DNA from 2 places in the Staphylococcus nepalensis genome. Region 2 is predicted to be linked to the other one. Evidence: predicted binding sites of a transcription regulator. Region 2 holds the regulator's gene; the other holds the start of a gene.
The links. The regulator LexA, encoded in region 2, represses DNA repair genes until DNA is damaged. The targets are predictions, from matches to a motif close to CGAACATATGTTCG.
Positions count from the first base shown of each region.

Region 1: a site for LexA is predicted at 4,770-4,783, ahead of BJG89_RS10520 (YolD-like family protein). Genes of this name have one in related genera too.

Region 1 covers NZ_CP017466.1:2,217,709-2,224,019, reverse strand. The annotation lists gene BJG89_RS10540 (peptidoglycan recognition protein family protein) at 1-1,232, shown strand, start outside; gene BJG89_RS10535 (hypothetical protein) at 2,950-3,381, shown strand; gene BJG89_RS10530 (hypothetical protein) at 3,375-3,785, shown strand; gene BJG89_RS10525 (hypothetical protein) at 3,786-4,598, shown strand; gene BJG89_RS10520 (YolD-like family protein) at 4,808-5,218, shown strand; gene BJG89_RS10515 (hypothetical protein) at 5,243-6,061, shown strand.
Region 2 covers NZ_CP017466.1:1,724,791-1,745,279, reverse strand. The annotation lists gene BJG89_RS08270 (aspartate kinase) at 1-42, opposite strand, end outside; gene BJG89_RS08265 (homoserine dehydrogenase) at 235-1,518, shown strand; gene thrC (threonine synthase) at 1,524-2,585, shown strand; gene thrB (homoserine kinase) at 2,587-3,507, shown strand; gene BJG89_RS08250 (Cof-type HAD-IIB family hydrolase) at 3,553-4,356, shown strand; gene BJG89_RS08245 (GNAT family N-acetyltransferase) at 4,708-5,097, opposite strand; gene BJG89_RS08240 (MFS transporter) at 5,324-5,704, opposite strand; gene BJG89_RS08235 (MFS transporter) at 5,749-6,468, opposite strand; gene BJG89_RS08230 (MBL fold metallo-hydrolase) at 6,481-7,242, opposite strand; gene BJG89_RS08225 (Lrp/AsnC family transcriptional regulator) at 7,360-7,761, shown strand; gene BJG89_RS08220 (hypothetical protein) at 7,980-8,294, opposite strand; gene BJG89_RS08215 (amino acid permease) at 8,525-9,970, opposite strand; gene BJG89_RS08210 (catalase) at 10,194-11,681, shown strand; gene BJG89_RS08205 (hypothetical protein) at 12,022-12,270, opposite strand; gene rpmG (50S ribosomal protein L33) at 12,783-12,932, opposite strand; gene rpsN (30S ribosomal protein S14) at 13,163-13,432, shown strand; gene guaC (GMP reductase) at 13,624-14,601, shown strand; gene BJG89_RS08185 (CAP domain-containing protein) at 14,622-15,635, shown strand; gene lexA (transcriptional repressor LexA) at 15,834-16,457, opposite strand; gene sosA (DNA damage-induced cell division inhibitor SosA) at 16,600-16,833, shown strand; gene BJG89_RS08170 (DUF896 domain-containing protein) at 16,960-17,208, shown strand; gene tkt (transketolase) at 17,285-19,273, shown strand; gene BJG89_RS08160 (YneF family protein) at 19,488-19,727, shown strand; gene tnpA (IS200/IS605 family transposase) at 19,917-20,393, shown strand.

The DNA.
Region 1 (6,311 bases), 490 kb from region 2:
TACTCGAGGCTGCAAGTTACAGCCGCAATATCAGCAATCTTGATAAGCTAGTGAACAAATACATCGGCGGTGTACAAGAAGATGACAACATGCCCGATGAGGTCAAAGAGCCGACAAAAGAAAAACCGACAGAGTCACCTCAGTCGCACGTCAAGCTGAAAGAGGCTATCGAGTACATGCACAGCATGAAAGGTCAATATATTGATTTTGACGACGAGTTTGCGTATCAGTGCGTTGACGTTATCACTGATTTTGTACACCATGTCACAAAAGGTGTCAGATTTTGGGGCAACGCAAAAGACCTTATTAACAATGTTATGCCTAAAGGTTGGAAAGTGGTAGAGAACACGAAAAACTATATACCACCTGTAACAGCAATCGCTGTATATACAGAGGGCATATATAGCAAATGGGGGCATACAGGCCTAGTTTGGGATAACAGTGGTGGTACTAAATCATTCACAATATTAGAACAAAACTATGATGGAAATGCTAATTCACCGGCTAAATTAAGAGAAGATAATTATAGTGGCTTAACACACTTTATCGTACCAGACTTTGCAGATGACAGTGTTGATTTAACTACAATTGGAAACGTAAAACCAAAAGCGCCATCAAAAGGCCAGACATTGAAATTAAACAGTGTTCCACCTAAGAAATTAACTTGGTCTAACCAACCATATTTCAAAGCAGTAGCAGACAATGCAGGTGCTACAATTTGTAGACCTAACCACAATAACGTAATGGTACTTACAAATGAAGTGTACGGACAAGGAGATGTATTCTATGTTTATGAAATACGTGACGGTTGGGCTAGAGTTTATTCTCCTTCGAACGATGGCTTTGTTTGGTATGAAAGATTAAGAATAACAGAAGTTTATAAGCCAGGAGGCGGACAAAGTTTAAAAAATAAACCGGATAAACAAACTGTCAATCAAAAAACGAACGCTAAGAAAACAAGTGGTTTGAAGGTAGGAAGTATTCCACCTAGTAAACTTGGTTGGAGTAAGAAATGCAAATTCAGAGGTAAAGTAGATCATTACGGTGCAACTGTAGCGAAACGTAGTGGTAAAAAAGGTAATTATCAATGGTCACTCACTAATGAAACTTACCGTGCAGGTTATGATGACTTTTACATTTTTGAAGTGTTAGACGGTTGGTGTCGAGTATACTCTCATAACAATAATGGTTGGGTATGGCACGAACGATTAAGAATAGTAGAAGTATATTAAAAAATTTGAAACGTCTATTAGCTAAACTAATTTTCATATGTTATATTACAAATAGAGGCAATGAATATTTATTGTGACTCACCAATTCTATTTTTTACGCATTAGGCACTCTTTACGGAGTGTCTTTTTTATGGTATAAATGTCTTGAGCAATATATTACTATTGCTAACCAATACCGATACCATTACTATAAAAAAGAGTAGGCACACTGTCCCGTGCTTACTCTTTAATTTTATGTTAAACTATTAGTAGTGCTATGGTCATAGCACTTTTCAAATTTATATTCCTTTATATCTTCAGGCATCCTTTAGGGGTGCCTTCTTATTTTAACTTGATTAAGTTTATAAAAAATGGTAAGTTAATTGCAGAGAGCTTAGACTCCTTTCTATGTAACTTAAAATAATTAATCGTCGAATGAATAGGTGGACTTTCAAGTTCGCCTATTTTTAATTTTGTAAATTAGTTAAAATAGACAAAATATGTTATATTATGAATGTGCTTTGGTCACAAGCACGCCTTGAAAGTACATTTAAACGCATTATTAAGCGCCCTAAATAGGGTGCTTTTTATTTTATTTGACCAAGTCATTAGAAAGTGATAGTTTATAGGTAGACATATATTCACGTTCCTTTATTTTTATTAAAACATGCGAGTATGAAGAGACAGGCCCCTGTGCTTGTCTTTTTTATTAACTTGCATAATTAAAAATTTATGCTAATATAATAAATACGTTGATATAATACCAACTGTATTTATCGTCTCATTTTAAAAATGAGTTTTCACAACACCCCTTTACGGGGTGTCTTTTTTATATTATTATATAAATGCGCTTTCAATGATTGTATTTCTAGTTCACACTGAGTAGGCACATTGTCCCGTGTCTGCTCTTTTTTTATTTGATTAAACGGAAAAATATGTTAAATTATAAATAGGCTTTAAACCCACGCAATCCACTGTGATTGGCCTTAAAATATATTCAGCGTCTCTTTGCGAGGCGCTTTTTTATTGTATATTATAGGCACGATCATTATTAACCATACAATGGATCAGACGGACTTTCGGGTCTGTCTTTTCTACGTTATAACTATGGTTAATAAGTTGTTACTATGATTTGTTACCACCACGTGATTATATTAAGGGTAGGCACTTATGTGCTTGCCCTATTTTTTTGTGTTATAATTTATATACATGTATAAGCCCTTTCCCAAATAGTTTTTATATCCGCCACCCACACATGTCACTGGGTGGTTATTTTTTTATGTTTGTATGATATAGTTTCGTTAGTTTCTTAGATAGAGAAACTTCCTTATTGTGTATAGGCAGTCGTTAATTCGGCTGTCTTTTTTGTTTATTAACATTTTTAGTGGGTATTTATTTAATAGATACTCCTTAATAGTATTTATATTGATTGTATGATTACTCTGCTAATAGTTGATGCCATCCAGCTTCCTACTGGGTGTTTTTTTATACTATAATTTAATTGTATTCATACTATACAGGGCAGGTATTTATGCGCTTTGTTTCAAAACTCAAAAGTAAATTATATCAAGAAAATATATTGACACAATATGTAGTATTTTTAAGAGTGTTTATAGTGATTGAAGGAGTTTTTTAAATTAAAAACACAATATGTAGTATATTGATGTGTTTGTTTATAAATATATAAGATGTGATATATTATATATTATAATATAGGAAAAGTTATGAGGTGACATTTATGTTAAGTATTAAGGAATTAAAGCAAAAAAATAATAGCCTCGATAAAAGTAGATTAGTAGATGAATTTACACAACAATTAGAAATGGAATGGGAAAGAGCGCTCAAACTATTAGAAAATGAAGAATTTAAGAATCAACTCGAATATAATTTTAGAATTTTATATCTTTATGATGAAATTAAAGAATTAATAAAAGATAAAGGTACTAATGTTAATAATTCTTTTTATCAATTATATATAAAAAGGTTAAAAGCTAATGATTATATCCATGAATCAGCATATAGTAATTTCAAAGATATAATAAATTTATTCTCGGACATTTTAAATAAACTGGATAAAATAGAAGATAATAGTTTAGCTATAAAACATAATTTTAGCGCCGAAAATGAAATCATTAATAAATCAAATATTACGGAGTTTACTTTATGTTAATGAATTATGAATATGAATTCCAACTCTCAGATTTCAATTTAAATAATTTATCATTAAAAAAATATAATGAAGAATTTTTATCATATAACAATCCATATACTATTAAGTCTGAAGAGATTAATTTCAAAGTGTATTTAATAGAAGAAAAAAATAATAATATAACTGTTTTGGCGAAATTCACTATCAGCACTAAAGATTTTAAGTTAAATATTGAATATATTGCTGAATATAATTCAACTATAAATGAAATCGATACTAAACAAGAATACTACTCAAAGTTAGAGCCAGCTGTATTTATAACTATGTATCAATATGCGAAAGAAATGTCTGTTAAAGTTATTAGTGAAGTAGTAGGTAACAAAGTTATATTTCCAATCTACGATAGAAGGAAGATAGGAAAATAAATGACTAATAACATTCAAATTGTGCCTGCAATTGAAAACAGATATATTGATGGGAAATTATATTTTCCTATTGCACAAGCTAAGTATAAGCAATTTATGAAAAACATAGATGGTTTTATTTCAAAGTTAAATACAATACTAAGAATTAATGATGAACTTTATTGTATTTTATATGATGGATTATGTATGAATATAAATCAGGATTTTATGGATTTTAAAAATTTTACAAATAAAAACCTTGTAGAATTATTGGAATTTACTATAGTTGAAATCGTTGAATTATATGCTCAAATAGAAAGAGATATTACAGATGATGAAGAAAAAAACATAGAAGCAACTTTTAAATACTTTGAAAGAGCCTTAATGAATTATAAAAATATACTTGATTATAAAAAAGGATCAGTCAATAAAATGAGAGGTATATTAATGGAAGCTTTAGGAATATCTATTTTTGGTAAAACGAGTGATTTTCAAGAAAATTTATTTGTTTGGGATTTTAATGCTATAGAAAATGGAGAATTGATAAAAGTTCAAGGAAGAGAAACTGCAGACATATATTGGAAAAAAAACGGTAATTCTCATATATGTGAAATTAAATGTAGACCTACTGGAGTGAATGAAACTCAAATTGATTTTATAAAATTCACTAAGAATAGACTAACCGAAGTGGAAGGGCTGACCTTAAATAATATTATTCTTCATGGCGGTACTGCTGAAGATTATAATTTCGAAAGGCTAGAGTATAAAGAAAAATTAGAGGATTTTATAATTTATCCTAAAGAAAATATAAAAGAATTGTTAAAGAGGATATAAATTTATAACTGATTTGTTATAGTTTTTGTTTAGATACTATAACAAATGCATAAAGAACAGTAGAGAAATCAGATCTATTTCTTTTCTACTTAACACTTGTATGCGCAATATCTCTTAAACGTATAACCCTACTTCCACCCTTAGGGGTGGTTATTTTTTTATTTACATATACGAACAAGTGTTCTATTATGTATTCAAGAGGTGATGATATGAAAATTATAAATCCTAACGCACCAGACGAATATAAATATGAAACTGACTATCGTAAAATACCTAGTGAATACTTGAACCCACGTATACCAGAAGGGCGAGGAATCGTTAAGTGGAATGCCTTCAAGACCCTGCCCGAACAATACGAACAACTAGAACAATACATACAAGACCAAAATAAGATTGATAGACCATCATTAAGTGATGACCAATTGAATGATTTAAACGATAAGTTAATATTTAAAATGTACAATGATCCTAAAATTGAATTGCGTTACTTCGAAAATGGATATATTAAAACTAAAGAGGGTTGTATTCACAAAGTAGATGTTCATACACAAACACTACATTTATATGAAGATAGTGGATTAAGTAAGGTTGATTTGTTAGATATTGTGGAGATAAAATAGAGGGTGGTATAATAATATAAGGATGTGATTAAAATAAAACTATTTTTTAAAATATTGATTGCTGGTTTTATAGGAGAGCTTATAGTAATTCTAATTTTAGATATCATTAATATAGGTATTTTAAAAAAATATGAAAGATTAGAAGTTATTATAGGTATCACAGGGTTGATCACTACTTTCTTTGGTGCGTATTTTGGTGCTAAGATTGCAGGCAGTGAATCACGAAAACTTTTTAAACAACAGATTAAAATGAATGATTTACAACAAAATATGGAGATAAATTTAGATGTTTTGAAATATATAGAAGATGTTAATAATAATTTATATTTTATTAATGAGTTAATTAAAGACGATAATTTTTTAGATCCAACGAATTTAAAAAAACTTCTTAAAAATTGTAAAGAAATAAATGACACGTTAGAAAGTTTGAAAAACAAAAATCTAAATAAAGCATCTGCTGTTTTATATTGGGATGTACAAATTTTTCATGAAAAATTCAAAGATGTTTATTATAAAATACAAGGTATAATTGATAATAATGAGACACGTGATTTATTCAAAAATGTAAAAGGAAAAGAAATACCAATGGAATATATAGGTCCATGGAAAGATTTTACAGTGGGAATTGATAATTATATTTATTTTATAATCTGTAATGGTAGAGAAGAAATAAAGAAAAAAATCTCTGTCGATTTAATCATGGAAGAAAATAAAACTTTTTTCAAAGCGAAAAAAGATGAAGTCAAAAGTTTTTTACGTAAAATAAATAATTCATTTAATAATATAGAATATAAAAATAGAAAGGAATTAATTAAAGAGTATACTAAGATATATAAGGATTGATAAACCCACCAATTAAGGTGGGTGTTTTAATTTATTGATACCATTTTTGATACCATTTTATCTCGAAATGTATTTTTTATAAAATTTAAACCATGTAAAACGTTGATTTAAAGGCGTTTTGAATATACTAAAAATATGAAATAACCTAAATTTAATTGAAATGGAAGGTTCTATCGGCTAATTTTAAATAGTTGCTAATGCAATCTATAATCAAATTTAAAAACACGAGTGATGCCATTTTGGTGCCGTA
Region 2 (20,489 bases):
TGCATTGGAAACAGAACTTCCTCCAAATTTTGATACTTTCATAATGTCATACAACCTTTCTAAAAAATCAGAAAATTTAGTTTAGTTTTTATCACAGGAGTGATAATATAAATATACGCTTTTAATATTCATAGGCTTTACAAAAAGAATGAATGAATTTATACTATACCATATTCAAGTATTTTTCAACTGTACAATTGTATTTTTTAGAAGAACAAACGGAGGAATGAAGACATGAAAGAATTAAACGTAGCACTACTTGGTTTAGGAACTGTAGGTTCTGGTGTAGTAAAAATAATAGAAGAAAATAGAGAACAAATTAAAGACACTATGAATAAGGACATTAATATTAGACATATTTTAGTCCGTGATAAGACTAGACAAAGACCTATTAATGTTTCGAAATATCATTTAACTGAAAATATTGATGACATATTAAATGACACTTCAATTGATATTGTTGTCGAAGTACTTGGGGGAGTTGAACCCACAGTAGAATGGTTGAAACGTGCGTTAAGCCAAAAGAAACATGTTATTACAGCTAACAAAGATTTATTAGCTGTAAATTTAAATGAATTAGAGAGTTTAGCGCAAGAAAACGACGTTGCCTTAAAATATGAAGCAAGTGTTGCGGGCGGCATTCCAATTGTAAATGCTATAAACAATGGCTTAAATGCCAATAATATTAGTAAGTTTATGGGTATTTTAAATGGAACATCTAACTTTATATTAAGTAAGATGACACACGAAGAAACGTCATTCGAAGATGCTTTAGCAGAGGCACAACGCTTAGGATTTGCTGAAGCAGATCCGACTGATGATGTTGAAGGTATTGACGCAGCTAGAAAAGTTGTCATCACTTCATATCTATCATTCAATCAAGTAATTAATTTAGATGAGGTAGATAGACATGGTATTAGTGACGTGACATTGTCAGATATTAAAGTTGCAGACCAACTTGGCTATAAAATCAAATTAATAGGTAAAGGGACGTATGAAAATGCTCAAGGAAACGCATCCGTGGCGCCAACGTTCATCAATAAGGACCATCAGCTTGCAGCAGTTGAAGATGAGTTCAATGCGATTTATGTGATTGGCGATGCAGTCGGGGAAACGATGTTCTATGGTAAAGGCGCAGGTAGTTTAGCTACTGGTAGTGCGGTAGTAAGTGATTTATTAAATGTCACGTTTAATTTTGATACTAACTTGCATACGTTGCCACCTCATTTTGAATTAAAAACAGAAAAGACAAAAGAAATGATGAACGATGAAGAAGAGACTATTACAATTAAAGGTAAAGAAAGTTATTATGTTGTAGTACAAACAGATGGTGAAGATATAAATCAAGTAGAAACATTATTAAAAGGAGAATTACCTGTACACAAATCATTAACTGTGGCTGAACGTGATGCTCGTACTGCCGGTATAGTTGTTATTGGTGTTGATGAGTCACCAGTATCTGCTATTAAAGAATCAGGTTATGTTGTTCAGAAAATCTACCCAGTTGAAGGAGTTTAAAATTTATGAAAAATTGGCAAGGACTTGTAGAAGAATTTAAAGCGTATTTACCAGTTACATCTGATACCCCTAAAGTGAGCTTGAATGAAGGCCAAACCCCTTTAATTTATTGTAAAAATATGTCAGAAATGCTGGGTATTGAATTACATGTGAAATACGAAGGAGCTAATCCAACAGGATCCTTTAAAGATAGAGGTATGGTTATGGCTATGGCCAAAGCGAAAGAGGAAGGCAAAAAAATTGTTATTTGTGCTTCTACTGGTAACACTTCTGCTTCCGCAGCTGCATATGCTGCAAGAGCAGGTTTGAAAGCAATCGTAGTCATTCCAGAAGGCAAAATTGCTTTAGGTAAATTGTCTCAAGCAGTGATGTACGGTGCTGAAATTGTTTCTATAGAAGGGAATTTTGATGAAGCACTCGAAATTGTACAAGAAGTTGCTAAAAATGGTGAGATTGCACTCGTTAATTCTGTTAATCCATACCGTATTGAAGGACAAAAAACAAGTGCATTTGAAGTAATCCAACAATTAGATGGTCAAGCACCTGATATTTTATCCATCCCAGTTGGCAATGCGGGTAACATTTCTGCCTATTGGAAAGGCTTTAAAGAGTATCATGATGCACATGGCACACAATTACCTAATTTATATGGTTTTCAAGCTGAAGGCGCATCGCCTATTGTACAAAATAAAGTAGTGAAAGAGCCAGATACAGTTGCTACTGCAATTAGAATTGGTAACCCAGCAAGTTGGGATAAAGCAACGAGTGCGTTGGAAGAATCTGAAGGCTTAATAGATAGTGTCACAGACGAAGAAATTTTAGAAGCGTATCAATTAATGGCTAGAAAAGAAGGCGTGTTCAGTGAACCTGCTAGTAATGCTTCAATTGCAGGTTTAATTAAGCTACATCGTGCAGGTAAATTACCTAAAGGTAAACGTGTCGTATCAGTGCTTACAGGTAATGGATTAAAAGATCCAGATACAGCTATTTCATTATTGGACGATCCAATTAAACCTTTACCAAATGATAGAGAAAGCATTCTAGAATATATTAAAGGAGCACTATAGCATGTGTGAAAGCTTAAGTTTAAAAATCCCGGCATCTACTGCAAATTTAGGTGTCGGTTTTGATTCTATAGGTATGGCATTAAATAAATTTTTATATCTAAATGTACAAATCAATAATAGTGATAGGTGGTCATTTAAACATATTGGGCCCAATGTTGAAGGTTTACCAATTGATGAAACACACTATATTTACCAAATTGCACAGCAAGTTGCTAATAGATATGAAGTTACTTTACCTCCCTTAGATATAGAAATGAGGAGTGAAATCCCATTAGCAAGAGGACTAGGCTCGTCTGCTTCTGCATTGGTTGGTGCACTTTACATAGCAAATTACTTTGGAGATATAGAGCTTTCTAAATATGAATTATTGCAGTTAGCTACCGAGTTTGAAGGACATCCTGACAATGTGGCACCGACGATTTATGGAGGGCTCGTATTAGGGTATTATGATCCACAAACGAAAGTGACGGACGTATCGTATATTGATCCACCTAGAGCAGACATGATCATCACAATACCATCTAATGAATTAAGTACTACACTTTCGAGAAATGCATTGCCAGAGACTTTTTCGCATAAGGATGCCGTTAGAAATAGTGCAATTAGTAATACCATGATTAGTGCATTGATTCAACATAACTATGAATTAGCAGGTAAAATGATGGAACAAGATGGTTTTCATGAACCTTATCGTCAACATTTAATTCCTGAATTTCAAACAATTAAACGGATTGCGAAACGGTATCATTCATATGCTACTGTTATCAGTGGCGCAGGACCAACTGTTTTAACAATGATAGCGCCTGAACGAAGCGGAGAATTAGTAAGAGAACTTAAACGTGAATTTATCCATTGTCGTTCAGAACTTGTTACTATTAATGTGACGGGTGTAGAATCTGAAGTATTGTACCAACGTCATTAATTTGTTGTATTATAGTTGAGTAGACGTTGAAAGGAGATTAGGAAGATGGGATATAAGTTAATAGTTATGGATATGGATGATACATTAATGACTTCAGACAATGAAGTGAGTACTGATACGGCCAATTATTTAATTGATATACAACATCAAGGTTATACAGTTGTGCTAGCATCAGGCAGACCAACTGAAGGTATGTTACCAACTGCAAAACGATTAAAACTAGATCAATTTAACAGTTATGTTATAAGTTATAATGGCGGTAAGACAGTAAACGTAGCAAATGAAACAGTTGAAGTTAGTCGTACAGTATCAAAATCAGACTTTGATGAAATTGTAGATTTCTGTAGAGATAACCAATTATTCGTGTTGACTTACCAAGATGGCTATATCGTATATGAAGGTGAACATGAATATATGAATATTGAATCAGAGCTGACAGGTTTACCAATGAAAGCAGTAGATGATTTAAAATCATATATTCAAGAGTATGTACCTAAAGTTATGGGTATTGATTATATTCCTAAAATTACGAGTATTAGAAATGATTTAGCTGGTCATTTTAACGAAACGATTGATGTCACAACAAGTAAACCTTATTTCTTAGAATTTATGGCACAAGGCGTTTCTAAAGGTAATGCAATAACTGATCTTAGTAATAAATTAGGTTTGAATTTATCTCAAGTTATTGGCTTTGGTGATAGTTCAAATGATATATCAATGTTAAAAGTTGTTGGTAAAGCAATCGCTATGGGGAACGCTAATGATGACGTGAAAGCTGTTGCTGATGAAGTGACTTTAACAAATGACTATAACGGTATTCCTTACAGTTTAAAAAAATTATTAAATTAAAATAAATGAAGCATAGCAAGATAGCCAAAGTTTGATATGTGAAGGAATAAGATGCAAATCCCAAAATTTTGCCCCAAAAAGATTTCATTAGTTAGAAATCTTTTTGGGGCTTATTTTATATCAATACTATACTCACGTATAAGGGAATAATATATATGAAATTTTTAAGATTAATACTTTATGAATTATTCATTATCTGTAATTGATATTTCTAAATATAAAAAAAGTGAAGTTCCTACGAAATATTTCATAAGGTTAATAAAATCAGTTTTGTTAATCGTAAATTCGTTATTCACCATAACTTCGTAAGTCCCCCATCTATCTTTAAATATAAGTCCAGATTCATTAAATTCATTTTTTTATAAAAATCTTTTCTTTTTTTCTTTGTGAATAGTTTTCAAATGTTGAATCAACTATTTCTATATTAAGAATGATTGGGTTCATTCCATATTTTTCATTGATAAACTGTAAAATTTTACTTCCATAGCCCATAGATTGGTGTTTATTGTCTACAGCTAAATATTGAACATATGTTAAATTATTATATTGGATTAAATAAGTGAAACCTATAAAATGATCATCGTCATAAATAGCTAATAAATTACCAATGCCTTTTTCTAGTTTATATAAAATTAAGTCCATTGGGAATCTTTCTACTTCTGAAAAAGAATTCTTAAGTAATGATTCTATACGTTTTAAATCACTTGAATTCTTATTGATATTTTTCTGTTGTAAACTCATATATTTGATATCCTTTCTATACTGTAAATTATAATCATTAACTACAATCATAAAATTTAAATAAGACTAATAGAAACCAAAGCGATATCATTCTATTTATCAGTATAGATTTCAGTATACTGATAAATGAAAAATTCGATAGTAAAGTTTCGAACTTATGTTTAATAAATGATTTATAAAGCATACAAGTCGATGTTTTTTAATACTTATTTCAACATTCAAAATATTATATGAATTTTTTAGTATTCTTTCCATGTAAAAAGTAATATAAAATAAATGTTAATAGAATAATAACCGCAAGGATTTTATACATTCCCGCATAACCCAAAATGGGAATTCCAAATCCTAATATATAAGGTCCTAATCCATTTCCTGAATCCATAAAAATCATAAATGTTGAAGTAGCTAGTCCTACATTTTCTGGCTTAGCTTCACTGACAGCGATCGTTTGAGTGATTGAAGAAATGTTACCAAAACCAAGCCCAATAAATAGTCCTGACAATAACATCGTCCAGTCATCGCTACTGATACTTAGTAAAAGTAAGCCAACAAAAAAGAATATAAGGGCTGGATACATAATTTTATTTGCTCCATAAATATCAGCAATTTTACCTGTGAAAGGTCTAGACGCTAATACTGAAACTGTATATATTATAAAAAAGAACTTGCTGCTTGTACTAAATCAATTTGGATCGCGTACAAATTAATGTACGATACTATACCTGAAAAAGAAAATGCACTCAAAAATATAATAAATCCAATTGGTATTGTTGATTTATTCATTAAGTTTTTTATAGATATTTCTTTCTTATTTTCGTTATAAGGCACTTTGATTAAAAATGACATAAGTAAACTTAATATCGCAAAGATCAAACTGGCATAAAAAATATTCATTAAACTAGAATTCTGTGTTAAAGATATTCCAATAAATGGACCGAATCCTGTAGCCAGTGCAGTACTTAACGCAAAATAGCTAATCCCTTCGCCTTTACGCGATTGAGGGATTACTAAGGCAACAATAGTACCTACTATCGTTGTAGTGATACCCGTAGAAAGCCCATGTAATAATCGAACAAACACTAAAAAATATTCGTCTAAGTTCACAAAATATAAAATAATTGATACGAAATAAATCACCATATTTAAAATAAATATTTTCTTCGTTATTTTAATAAATCCAGTGAGTACTCTACCAATTAGCGCACCTACTATGAAAACACTTGCTATAAAGCCCATCATTATACTAGATGAATTATATTCAGTTTGCGCATAATTAGTGATGGTAGAGTTTAGTAAAAAATATACGAGTATCAATAAAAAGTTTATGATAGAATATATCACAAAATCTTTCGACCATATTTTGTTATTCATAATAGCTCCTTTCTACATATGATAACTGTCACCGTTATTTGGGATTAGTACTTGATCTTCTAATCCTTTTTCATTTACAAATTGTTTTAATCTGTTTCTAGATAAATTCCAATGAGTTACTGCTTCCATATGCACTACAATAATTTTTGAATTAGGTGCTTCTTTTGCTACTTTATATACATCATATTCGTTCATAATTAATGAGCTGCCTTCATAAAATTGGTTGTCGCCACCATTTACAATGATAACTTCAGGCTCATAGTGTTTTATTACGTTTTTAATCTTGCTATACCATACGGTATCTCCTGCTATATATAATCTTTGTTCTGTAGGATGATCAAAAATAACGCCACAAACAGAACCAATGATTTCTAAAATTTCACCTCTACCATGCTCACCAGGCGTTTTTATTAGTTTAACACCCTCAAACGTTGTATACTCGGTTAATATTTCTACATCTTTAAAGCCAACACCTTTAATTTCTTCTGCGTCGTTTTCGTCTTGTACAAATACCTTGATATCTTTTGGTAAATGTTTTTGTGCCGTTTCATCAAAATGGTCAATATGCAAATGTGTTAAAATAATCGCGTCAATATCTTTAATGATGTCTTCTAGAGATATAGGTAAGTCGACAAGTGGATTCTCTAACTCTTCTCCAGGAGCATCAGGAAAACTTGCAAAAGCCCCTTTTTCGCCTAACATCGGGTCAACTAAAAACTTTTTATCTGCATACTCAATGATGCTTGTAGCATTTCTTATATGTGTTATGTTCATAAATAATTCCTCCAAATTTTTGTATATATTTATCTTAATTGGATGGTCTATGTGTTTAAATATAAATTTCAAAGAGTTTTTAACTAAATACTTGAAAATTGAAAGTGAGTGATAAAAATGGACGAATTAGACAAAAAAATAATTAGCGAATTAAAAAATAACAGTAAAATTTCAATGAAGCATTTAGGAGCAAAAGTAAATCTAACTGGTCAAGCAGCAACAAATAGAGTGAAAAAATTAGAGGATGACAACGTTATTACTGGATACACGATTGCTTTAAACCAAGAAGCATTAGACTGTAAAGTCCATGTATTTATTAATATTTATACTCATAAAATTTCTCATAATTCATATCTTGATTTTATTCAGGAAGAGAGCATTTTTGTTATGAATAACTATAAAGTAATAGGCGACCCATGTTATCTTTTAGAGTGCCGTTTCCCAAATAATGATTATTTAAATGCATTTCTTGCGCGATTAAATAAGCACGCAAACTATAATGTTTTAATGGCAATATAAAAGGCCAATCTCATTAATTAAACGGGGAACTAAAAGTGGCATGATTGCCATTTAATATTGAATTATATTGCAATAAACATCATTAATTTGGTAGTATTTATATTCATTTCTTTGCTAGTAATAAAAAACGAGGTAGCGAAATCTACATAGAAAATGTGATCCCGTTACCTCGTTTTTGTGTTTTTGCATATTTTGATGTCATACATACGATGATTTGACTATTTAGCGGTATGGGTCCATTCATTTTTGCCGCGATGTCTTTTTACGTGTGCATAAACATTGTCTGCAGCGTAGTCTAAATTAGTGTAAACCGTAATCGAGAATGCAGATTGGTTATCCTCAAATGCTTCTTCTGAAAACAATTCTTTAAGATGGCTAAAAAGACTTTCCATTTGTGAGCGGTCTAAACTTGGGTATTCTCGTAATGTTCTTTTGATTAGTTGGTCATGTCTTTCTTCAAGTGATTGTACAACAATAACAAAACGCTCATCAGTTTCTAAAATATCGTCAAATAGATTTGTTTGTCCAATCATAATTTCCACCTCTAAGTAATTAAATTATTAATCTTATTATACTATACTTTCTATATACTGAAAATAACACCAACTTCTGAAAAAGCAATTTCTTTTGTAACCAAGGTTAATTTATATAAAAGTAGGGAATACAATTACTATGTTATTAGCAAAAAATTCACCCCAAAAATTAGATTTCTAGTCTAACTTTTGGGGTGAATAGTATGATACTTGTATTAGTGGTTAAGTATCTAATTATAATCGTGGTTTTTTAAATCAATTTCTTCGAGTTTAACAATTTTAGTTTTTCTAATGTACTTATGGATAAAGTAAATTAAAGCTAATATAACCATTGGTAATAAGTTTCGGATTAACGCGCCGATATCACCAGCCAAAATTGCACCAAGTGAATTTCCTACAAATAGGAATAACAAAGCAATGATTACTATAATTGGTCCGAAAGGATAGAACGGTGCCTTATAAGGTAATACATCATCAGGATTTTTATTTTGTTTTTTAATTGCAGAACGCAGTCTGATTTGGGCTATTATACTAGATGCCCAAACAACAATGACTAAAGACCCAATGATATTTAGCAATGAAAATACAATGTCTGATTTAAATTGAGCTAAGATAATTACAAACAAGACAATGATAAACGTCACAAATATTGATACTATAGGTAATTTTGTAGTCTTATTAAGTTTACTTAAAAATTTAGGTGCTTGTTTATCTTCTGCCATTGAGAATAACATTCTACTTGTTGTATAAATTCCAGAGTTTGCAGCAGATAATAATGAAGTTAAAATTACTGCGTTAATTACTGATGCTGCAAATGCGATACCTACACGATCAAACACTATTGTAAATGGGCTTTGTGATACAGATTCACTTTCATTCAATAATAATGGATCAGTATAAGGAATTATCGCTGAAATGACCGCAATTGATAAAACATAGAATAATAAAATTCTCCAAAAGACTTGTCTAATTGCTTTGGGCATAGACTGACTTGGGTTTGAAGATTCGCCAGCTGTTACAGCAACGACTTCTGTGCCTCCAACTGAGAATCCAGCTACAAGTAAAACCCCTAAGAAACCAGAGATGCCACCAACAAAAGGTGCTTCTCCTGTTACATAATTACTCAAGCCATATGTCTGACCGCCTAAAATGCCTATAATTGTTAATACGCCAATAACGATGAAAATAATAATGGTTGCAACTTTAATGAGTGATAACCAAAACTCTGTTTCACCAAAGGCCTTTACTGAGAATATATTAAGTAAGAAAAGAATGACAAGGAAGATGATGCTCCAAGTGACAGGACTAAAAAATTGGAAGAAATCCCAATAATAAATTACACTAGAAGAAATAATAACATCGACACTTGTAACTAACAGCCAAATTGCCCAATATAGCCACCCCATAGTGAAACCGAGGGAGCTATCTACAAAACGTGTTGAATAGGAACTGAAAGAACCTGAAACAGGATAAAATGTAGCTAGTTCACCAATCGAAGCCATTAAGAAATATAACATCACACCAATGATTAAATAGGCAAGTATTGCGCCACCAGGTCCTGCTTGCGAAATCACGCTACCAGTAGCAACAAATAGGCCTGTACCAATTGCACCACCAATTGCAATCATTGAAATGTGCCGAGAATTAAGACCACGGTTCATATTGTTTTGTGCCATAATACAGTCTCCTATGTTCTATTAAATTTTAAATATATATTATCCATTCTAATGCTTTTGAGCTGTACAAGCAATGCTTTTTATGACTGTCTTGCTATAAATTTTCAAATATTTTGAAAATTAGTATTTATATGTATATTGTTAGTTGCTTTTAGAAAAATTATAGATTAAAATAAGTACTAGGTAATAATTATTATTGATTAGTAAAGGCGGGGGAATTTTGATGAGTAACAGGAAAAAATTAACGAGCCTCTTTGGCGCACCAGTCTCAGATAGAGAAAATAGTATGACAGCCGGCCCTAGAGGACCATTATTAATGCAAGATTGGTACTTTTTAGAGCAAATGGCTCATTTTGATAGAGAAGTTATACCGGAAAGACGTATGCATGCAAAAGGGTCAGGTGCTTTTGGTACTTTTACGGTTACAAACGATATTACACAATATACTTCAGCTAGCATTTTCTCTGAAGTAGGCAAACAAACTGAAATGTTTGCGCGTTTTTCAACTGTAGCAGGTGAAAGAGGCGCAGCTGATGCAGAACGAGATATTCGTGGGTTCGCGTTGAAGTTCTATACAGATGAAGGTAATTGGGATTTAGTAGGAAATAATACACCAGTATTCTTCTTTAGAGACCCGAAACTATTTGCTAGTTTAAACCACGCTGTTAAACGTGACCCAAGAACAAATATGAGAAGTGCACAAAACAATTGGGATTTCTGGACTTCTTTACCTGAAGCATTACATCAAGTAACAATTTTAATGTCAGACCGTGGTATACCTAAAGGTTTTAGAAATATGCATGGTTTTGGATCTCATACTTATTCTATGTACAATGATAAAGGTGAACGTGTTTGGGTGAAATTCCATCATAGAACGCAACAAGGTATTGAAAACTTACAACCTGACGAAGCGGCAAAAATTGTTGGGGAAGACAGAGAATCATCACAACGTGATTTATTCGAAGCAATTGAAAACAAAGATTATCCAAAATGGAAAATGTATATTCAAGTCATGACAGAAGAACAAGCGCGCAACCATAAAGATAATCCATTTGATTTAACAAAAGTTTGGTATAAAGGAGACTATCCTTTAATAGAAGTTGGAGAATTTGAATTAAATCGCAACCCAGACAACTATTTCCAAGATGTTGAGCAGGCTGCTTTCGCCCCAACTAATATTGTACCTGGGATTGATTTCTCTCCAGACAGAATGTTACAAGGTAGATTATTCTCATATGGCGATGCACAACGCTACAGATTAGGCGTCAATCATTGGCAAATACCAGTTAACCAACCTAAGGGTGTTGGCATTGAAAATATTTGTCCATTTAGCCGTGACGGTCAAATGAGAATTATAGATAATAATCAAGGCGGCGGCACACATTATTATCCAAACAGTGATGGTTCATTCGAAGATCAACCTGAATTTAAAAAACCTGGACTAAAAATTGAAGGTGAAGCATATGAATATGACTTCAGAGAAGATGACGATAATTACTTCGAACAGCCAGGACGTTTGTTCAGAATACAATCTAAAGAACAGCAAGCGCGAATTTTTGAAAATACAGCTAATGAAATGCAAGGTACTACATTAGAAGTTCAACATCGTCATATTCGCCATTGTTATAAAGCGGATAGTGAATATGGTAAAGGTGTGGCGAAAGCATTAGGTATCGACATAAATGATGTAGATTTAGAAATTGCAGATTAATCATTGCACGCTTATGATTAACAATTTACAATAAAAGTTTTAAAATGCGCGTTTAAGATATAAACATGCCTATTTAAAATAAAGATGCACCTTCATTTCAAAATGGAAGGTGCATTTTATGTTTGAATTTTTGGGATATTCAATGCATATGTTTATCTAAGGGCATGTTTAATTTACGTTATTAGATAGGTTAATAAATATAAAAAGACAAACCAAATGTCATAAGTCATTTGGTTTGTCTTTAACTGTAAACATCATTTAATTAATCGTAACTGCTTAAATGTAATGCTGAACAGGGCACATTAGATTTAAGCGTGTAAGTCATTTATTTTAATTTGAATTATCTTGTCTTTATACCTAAGAAATTTTGCGAATAGAAATGCATTTTTCCACAATTGTTACATAATAATGTTATTAACGGCGTTGGATCATTACCTAAGGAAGCAGTTAACAATGGTAGGAAATAATGACCATCTAAAATTTCAATATCAGGACGCTCGCAGTTACACACACTTTTATCTTTTGTTTTTTCAGTTATTGAATCAATAATGTGTTTTTTTTGTTCATCCGTAATGTGACGATTTTCCATATAAAAATTCCCTCCAATATATTTTATATACTTATTTCATTATAAGGGTAGTTATGATTTATTAGAAGACCTTAAATGCATTTAATAGTGATATTTAAGTATATTATTGTTAATTAACGCTTTGTTGTGTGATTTAATGTATTGTTTCAACCCAGTTACATAGCGCGGTGTATCATTAATAGAAATTAAAACTGAAGTGCCCATCGGTAGTGTAAGTTGCCCCTTATCATAATTTATACATATAAGTTGTCATGTTAATTTAGTTTAGCGGTGTTTATTAAATTATACGAAAAAGCCTTTTTGTACTAAATTCCATATTTTATAACGATTTTGTAACGTGTTGACGCCAGGGAAGTATATGAGTGAGAGACTATAGGCTTGAACCATACCTCATACCTCAGGCAAGCATGCACGACCAAAACTGTAAGATTTTAAATAAAATAAGAGCTAACCCATTACGGATTAGCTCTTATTTTTAAGTGTCGTATTAAAAAGATAATGAAAGCACAGAATTATTTAGTTTCACGATGTAAAGTGTATTTATTTAATCGTGGGCAGAATTTTTTAAGTTCAATACGTTCTGGATTGTTACGCTTGTTTTTAGTACTGATGTAGTTACGATCGCCACATTCTGTACAAGCTAATGTAATATTTACGCGCAAAATTAACACCTCTTTCTTAACAGGAATCATTACGTTTTAAAATGATACCATAATTAATCAATATATTCAATGAAAAATGCTTTACTTAACTTGAAGATATCCTAATATACCTAACTATTATACCCCTTTTAAAAAATAATTTTCAATGACCAAATCGTTTTAGTTTGATTTATGAAAAGCATATGTTAATATTTAAAACGTAACGATTACGATTTAAAGGAGAGAAAGATATGGCAAAAAAATCAAAAATTGCTAAAGAAGAAAAAAGAGAACGCTTAGTTGCTCAATATTATGAATTAAGAAAAGAGTTAAAAGCAAAAGGCGATTACGAAGCATTAAGAAAATTGCCTAGAGATGCTTCACCTACAAGACTAACACGCAGATGTAAGGTGAGTGGGCGTCCAAGAGGTGTATTAAGAAAGTTTGAAATGTCACGAATTGCATTTAGAGATTATGCACATAAAGGCCAAATTCCTGGTGTTAAAAAATCAAGTTGGTAAAATCAGACTTTAGTTCATTTACATTTAGAGTGAAACCATGTATATTATCTATTGGTAAAGATAAATAAAATGCTATTGTTCGGAAATAATCCTAATATATAGGATTATTTCCTTAGATAATTGTTGAATTCATTTAAAAATCTTACCTTTAAATACTGTTTCACTATTAAATATTAGGGGTTTATATAATTATGAAAATATTTGATTATGAAGATATCCAGCTTATACCAAATAAATGTATTGTGAATAGTCGCTCAGAATGTGATACTGCAGTGGAATTCGGACCAAAAGAATTTAAATTACCTGTTGTGCCTGCAAATATGCAAACAGTGATGAATGAAACTTTGGCAGAATGGTTTGCTGAAAACGAATATTTCTATATTATGCATAGATTTGACGAAGCAGCACGTATACCTTTTGTGAAAAAAATGCATAGCAAAGGCTTGTTTGCTTCTATTTCAGTTGGCATTAAAGCACGTGAATTTGAATTTGTTGAAAAAATGGCAAACGATGGTGTAATTCCTGAATATATTACAATTGATATTGCACACGGTCATTCAGATGCTGTAATCCATATGATTCAACATATTAAAAAACATATTCCTGATTCCTTTGTTATTGCAGGTAATGTTGGGACGCCTGAAGGAGTTCGAGAATTAGAAAATGCGGGTGCAGATGCAACGAAAGTAGGTATTGGGCCTGGCCGTGTTTGTATTACTAAAATCAAAACAGGATTTGGTACAGGCGGTTGGCAATTAGCTGCTTTAAATCATTGTAGTAAAGCAGCACGTAAACCAATCATAGCTGATGGAGGTATTAGAACGCATGGTGATATTGCTAAATCAATTCGATTTGGTGCATCTATGGTAATGATAGGTTCATTATTTGCTGCTCATGAAGAATCTCCTGGCGAAACGGTTGAATTAGATGGTAAATTATATAAAGAGTATTTCGGTAGTGCATCTGAATTCCAAAAAGGTGAACATAAAAACGTTGAAGGTAAAAAAATGTTTGTTGAACATAAAGGTTCATTAATGGATACATTAGTTGAAATGCAACAAGATTTACAGAGTTCAATCTCATATGCAGGGGGTAACGATTTAAATTCATTAACTAAAGTGGATTATGTCATAGTTAGAAATTCTATTTTCAATGGAGATAGAGACTAATAATATAGTAGGTGTAAAAAATTAAACGATTTTTATTATATGTAATTGTACTTCTGTTAATTGTGTTAATTACTCCAATTAAAGAATTTGCACCGCTAGAATCGTTGCAGCAACAATTTAAATCAAAAGTAGACAGTTGGTCATCTGATAAGCCTTTAACTGAAAATACCTTAAAAGTACCTGATGAACAAGATTTTGCTTTGAATAATATTCAAATGAATATGTCTAAGGAAGAAGTAGAAGAAAAATTAGGTAAAGCAAAGCGTGTTACTTCAAACGAATATGGTACGAATTGGCATACGTATTATTCTGACGATTACAGAAGTTTTGTTATGGTGAGTTATATTAAAGATAAAGTAAATGGTTTGTATAGTAATCAAAATGTTATTTCTTCTAAATCTAAAATAAAATATAATTCTCCGAAAGATACAGTTAGAGATCGATTAGGTGACCCTATATCAACAAAACAAAAAGGTCATATAAATATAGACGTGCAAGATAGTGAATTTGACAATTTTAAAAAAGACAATATTTATACTACAGCATTTTATGACAAACATAACCAAAACCACTTAACAGCATTATTATTAATTAGTGAAGAAATGGAAAATAGACTTCAACAACAATATGGGGCGCCGTCGGATAATTTAGCTAAGAGCTTTGAATTGCAAAATTTTGACTTAGTAAACGCTGAAAGAGTGCAACATGGTTTAAATACTTTAGATTATTCAACAACTATTTCTGATACAGCACGTAAGCACAGTACTGATATGGCAGAAAATAACTATTTTAATCATGATAATTTGAGTGGAGATTCTCCGTTTGATCGTTTAGAAAGTGATGGACACGATTTTAATGCAGCCGGAGAAAACTTAGCTTATGGTCAACAAAGTAGTATTTATGCCCATCAAGGTTTAATGAATTCTTTAGGACATAGAAAGAACATTCTTAAAAAAGAATTTCGAACATTAGGTGTCGGCGTTGATTTTAATGAACAAAGACAACCTTATTGGACTGAAAATTACACTGGATAGTGTTTACGATTTGTTGAATGAGGGTATCTGTAACCTGTGAGGATGAGATATTATGACAACAAATAAAAAAGATCAAACAGAAGATATACTAGAAAAAGTTAAAGACGTTTTAGAAAAGAATGACGAAAAATAAGAGGTTGCGCTCAACGCGCAACCTCTTATTTTTGTTGAGAGTGTCTTTATTTACAAATAAAATAATTAAATTTCTCTGAAAAGCCCAACGACTTTGCCTAAAACAGTGACTTGGTCTAAATAAATAGGAGACATTGTACTATTTTCCGGTTGCAAACGATAACGTGTTTTTTCTTTATAAAAACGTTTGACTGTAGCTTCATTTTCTTCAGTCATTGCAACAATAATATCACCGTTTTCAGCAATTGTTTGGCTTCTGACTATAACTTTATCTCCATCTAATATACCAGCTTCGATCATACTATCACCAACAACATTTAAGATGAAAATGTCACTGTTATGCGTAGAAGTAAAATGTTCTGGTAATGGAAAGTATTCTTCAACATTTTCGACGGCAGTAATAGGAATACCTGCCGTTACTTTTCCAATTACTGGTACATGTATCGTTGATTCCATATTTGCAGATTCGCCTAGTTGTTCAGTTACAATTTCTATTGCACGGGGCTTGGTTGGATCTCTTTTTATATAGCCTTTTTCTTCTAGTCTTGATAAATGTCCATGTACGGTAGAGCTTGAAGCTAAACCCACAGCTTCACCAATTTCTCGAACACTTGGTGGATATCCTTTTGAATGAACGGTCTGTTTGATATATTCAAAAATTTCATTTTGTCGTTTTGTTAATTCTCTCATAATAGGCACTCCCTACGTTAATTTGTTTTTATTATAGCATGCATGATTCTTTTTTACAAACGTTTGTTCGTTTCAAGGTTGACTAGGAACAGATGTTCTGTTAGAGTTTAGACACAAACAAACGTTCTAGGAGTGACTTATAATGTTCAAATTATATATACATCAAATAAAGCCTTACTTCGTAGTCCTATTAGTTACTATGATTTTAAGTTCTATATTTATTTTAAGTGCACATAATAATGCTGAGTCGGAACAAACGTACGAAATGACAGATCATCAAATCCAAAACAACTCAATTCAAAACGAACAATATCAAATGGATTCAGTGGAAAAAAGCGAACAGAGCAATAAGCCATTTTTGGCAAGAGCAAAATAGAAATATCAAACATTAATTTATTTGGGAGTAAATTAATTGTCTGGTACATATGAAAGTGAGCGGAACTATTTCGTTTCGTTCACTTTTTTGTTATATTTTTTATATTATGAATTACGGAGGTTTAGTATGGCTAAAAACGATGCCGTAGATATCAAGCGTATAAATGAATTAGCAAAAAAGAAAAAAGAAGAAGGATTAACTGAATCTGAGGCTAAAGAACGATCTAAATTAAGAAAAGCGTATTTAGACTCTTTCAGAGATAATTTTAAAAAACAAATTGAAAATACTAGAGTAATTGATCCTGAAGGTAACGATGTAACACCTGAAAAAGTTAAAAAAATATTAGATTCAAAAGACAAAAAAGATAACAACTAAATCAATTTTTTGTTAAACAAACGTCAAATAATGTATAATGGTAATGAATCTTGCTATAAGAAAGGAAGTCATTTAGATGAATAAAGAAAAAGATCAATTAGCAATAGATACGATTAGAGCTTTAAGTATCGATGCTGTTGAGCAAGCAAACTCAGGACACCCTGGATTACCAATGGGTGCTGCTCCAATGGCATATACTTTATGGACACGCCATTTAAATTTCAACCCCCAATCAAAAGATTTCTTCGATAGAGATCGTTTTGTATTGTCTGCTGGTCATGGTTCTGCATTACTTTATAGTTTATTACATGTTTCAGGTAGTTTAGAATTAGATGAATTAAAACAATTTAGACAATGGGGCTCAAAAACACCAGGACATCCTGAATTCAGACATACTGATGGTGTGGAAGTAACTACAGGTCCATTAGGTCAAGGTTTTGCTATGTCTGTAGGTATGGCTATGGCTGAAAAACATCTTGCTGGTAAGTTTAACAAAGAAGATGCTAATGTAGTAGACCATTACACTTATGTACTAGCTTCTGATGGAGATTTAATGGAAGGTATTTCACATGAGGCGGCTTCATTAGCTGGTCATACGAAATTAGATAAACTTATTGTATTATATGATTCAAATGATATTTCTTTAGATGGAGATTTAAACAAAGCTTTTTCTGAAGATGTTAAGACTCGCTTTGAATCATATGGTTGGAAACACATTTTAATTGAAGATGGTAACGATATCGAAGCAATTGATAAAGCAATTGAAGAAGCAAAAGCTTCGGATGTACCAACAATGATTGAAGTTAAAACAATTATTGGTTACGGTGCACCAAACAAACAAGATTCTCATGGTGTGCACGGTGCGCCATTAGGTGAAGATGAAAGAAAATTAGCTTTAGAAAATTATGGTTTAGATCCTGAAAAACGATTCAACGTTCCAGATGAAGTTTATGAAATCTTTCAACAATCAATGCTAAAACGTGCAAACGAAAAAGAAGAAAGCTGGAACAAACTTGTTGAAACATACAGTGAAAAATATCCAGAATTAGCAGAAGAATTCAAATTGGCAATCAGTGGTAAATTACCAGCTAATTACGCTGATGCATTACCAGAATTTGAAGCTGGCCACAGTGGTGCGTCACGTGCAGATTCTGGAGAAGTTATTCAAGCGTTAAGTAAAACAGTACCTTCATTCTTTGGTGGTTCAGCTGACTTAGCTGGCTCAAACAAATCAAATGTAAAAGATGCTGTTGATTTTGATAAAGATACACCTGAAGGTAAAAATATCTGGTTTGGTGTTCGTGAATTCGCTATGGCTGCCGCAGTAAATGGTATGGCTGCACACGGTGGTTTACATCCATATGGTGCAACATTCTTCGTATTCAGTGACTATTTAAAACCAGCGCTTCGTTTATCTGCAATCATGGGCTTAAATTCAACATTTATTTTTACGCATGATTCCATTGCAGTGGGTGAAGATGGACCGACACATGAACCAATTGAACAATTAGCTGGTTTACGTGCCATCCCTAATATGAATGTTATCCGTCCAGCAGATGGTAACGAAACTCGTGTAGCTTGGGAAATAGCACTAGAAGCAGGATCAACACCGACATCATTAGTACTTACACGCCAAAACTTAACTACAATGGACTTGCCTAAAGAAACTGTAGAAGAAGGTGTACGTAAAGGTGCTTATGTAGTGTTTGAATCAGATAAAGCGCCAGAATTCTTGTTATTAGCAACAGGTTCAGAAGTTAATTTAGCTATTGAAGCTGCTAAAGACTTAGAAGCACAAGGTAAGGGTGTACGTGTTGTTTCTATGCCAAACTGGAACGCATTTGATCAACAAACAGATGAATATAAAGCATCTGTTTTACCGCCATCTATTACTAAACGTGTTGCTATTGAAATGGCTTCGCCACTTGGTTGGCATAAATATGTTGGTACTGAAGGTAAAGTAATCGGTATCGACGGATTTGGCGCAAGCGCTCCTGGTGATTTAGTAGTCGAAAAATATGGTTTCACTAAAGAAAATGTATTAAACCAAATTCAAACATTTTAAGTAGTTAAAGCTTAAACAAATATAAAAAAGTTTGGTATGAGAGCGATAGCTCTCATACCAATTTTTTATTATAAATAAAATTTGGATTATATTTACAAACTGAATTTATAATTGATATAATACATAAGGTTGGAAGTATAACTTAATTGAGTAGCTCTTGAAAAGGAGCACTTATTTTAGTAAAATTCATTAGGATAGGAAAGTGGGTGAAACAATGGCAACTTGGTTAGCGATTTTATTAATCGTGTTAGCACTAATTCTAGGACTAGTCGGTGGATTTTTCCTTGCAAGAAAATATATGATGGATTATCTGAAAAAGAACCCACCAATTAATGAAGAAATGCTACGAATGATGATGATGCAAATGGGTCAAAAACCATCTCAAAAGAAAATAAATCAAATGATGACAATGATGAACAAAAATCAAGATGACGCATTCAAGAAGAAGAAATAACGCATAATGACGGGGTTTACGACACTTTCAGTAGTGTTAGTAAACCCCGTCATTTTATTTATATAAAAAACCATACGCTATGCGTATAGTGCAGTATGGTTATACCGTTGTATTAAAAATTGCATCTCTACGTGCTAAAATAATATTTGGTCAGCCAACCAAAATTAACAACATGAGGAGATGCAATTTATGTCATCAGACACAAATAGTTTAGCACATACAAAATGGAATTGTAAGTATCACATTGTCTTCGCTCCTAAATATAGAAGGCAAATTATTTATGGAAAAATAAAGAAAGATATTGGATTAATATTGCGACAGTTGTGTGAAAGAAAAGGTGTAGAAATTATTGAAGCTGAAGCATGTAAAGATCATATTCATATGTTAGTTAGTATTCCACCAAAATTAAGTGTTTCCCAATTTGTAGGATATTTAAAAGGGAAGAGTAGTTTATTGATTTTTGATAGACATGCACATTTAAAATATAGATATGGAAATAGAAAATTTTGGTGTAAAGGGTTTTACGTTGATACAGTTGGAAGAAATAAAAAAGTTATAGAAAATTATATTCGTAATCAATTACAAGAGGATATCGTTGCAGAGCAATTAACGCTTGTCGAATATATAGACCCATTTACTGGCGAAGAAACTAGAAAGAAAAAATAAACAACCCTTTTAAGGGTTGCTGGGAAAGTAGTACATATGGCTGATCTTCTCAGAGCCCTTATCAGGGCTGGTCAGTAACAAAGGCTTATAGCCGCA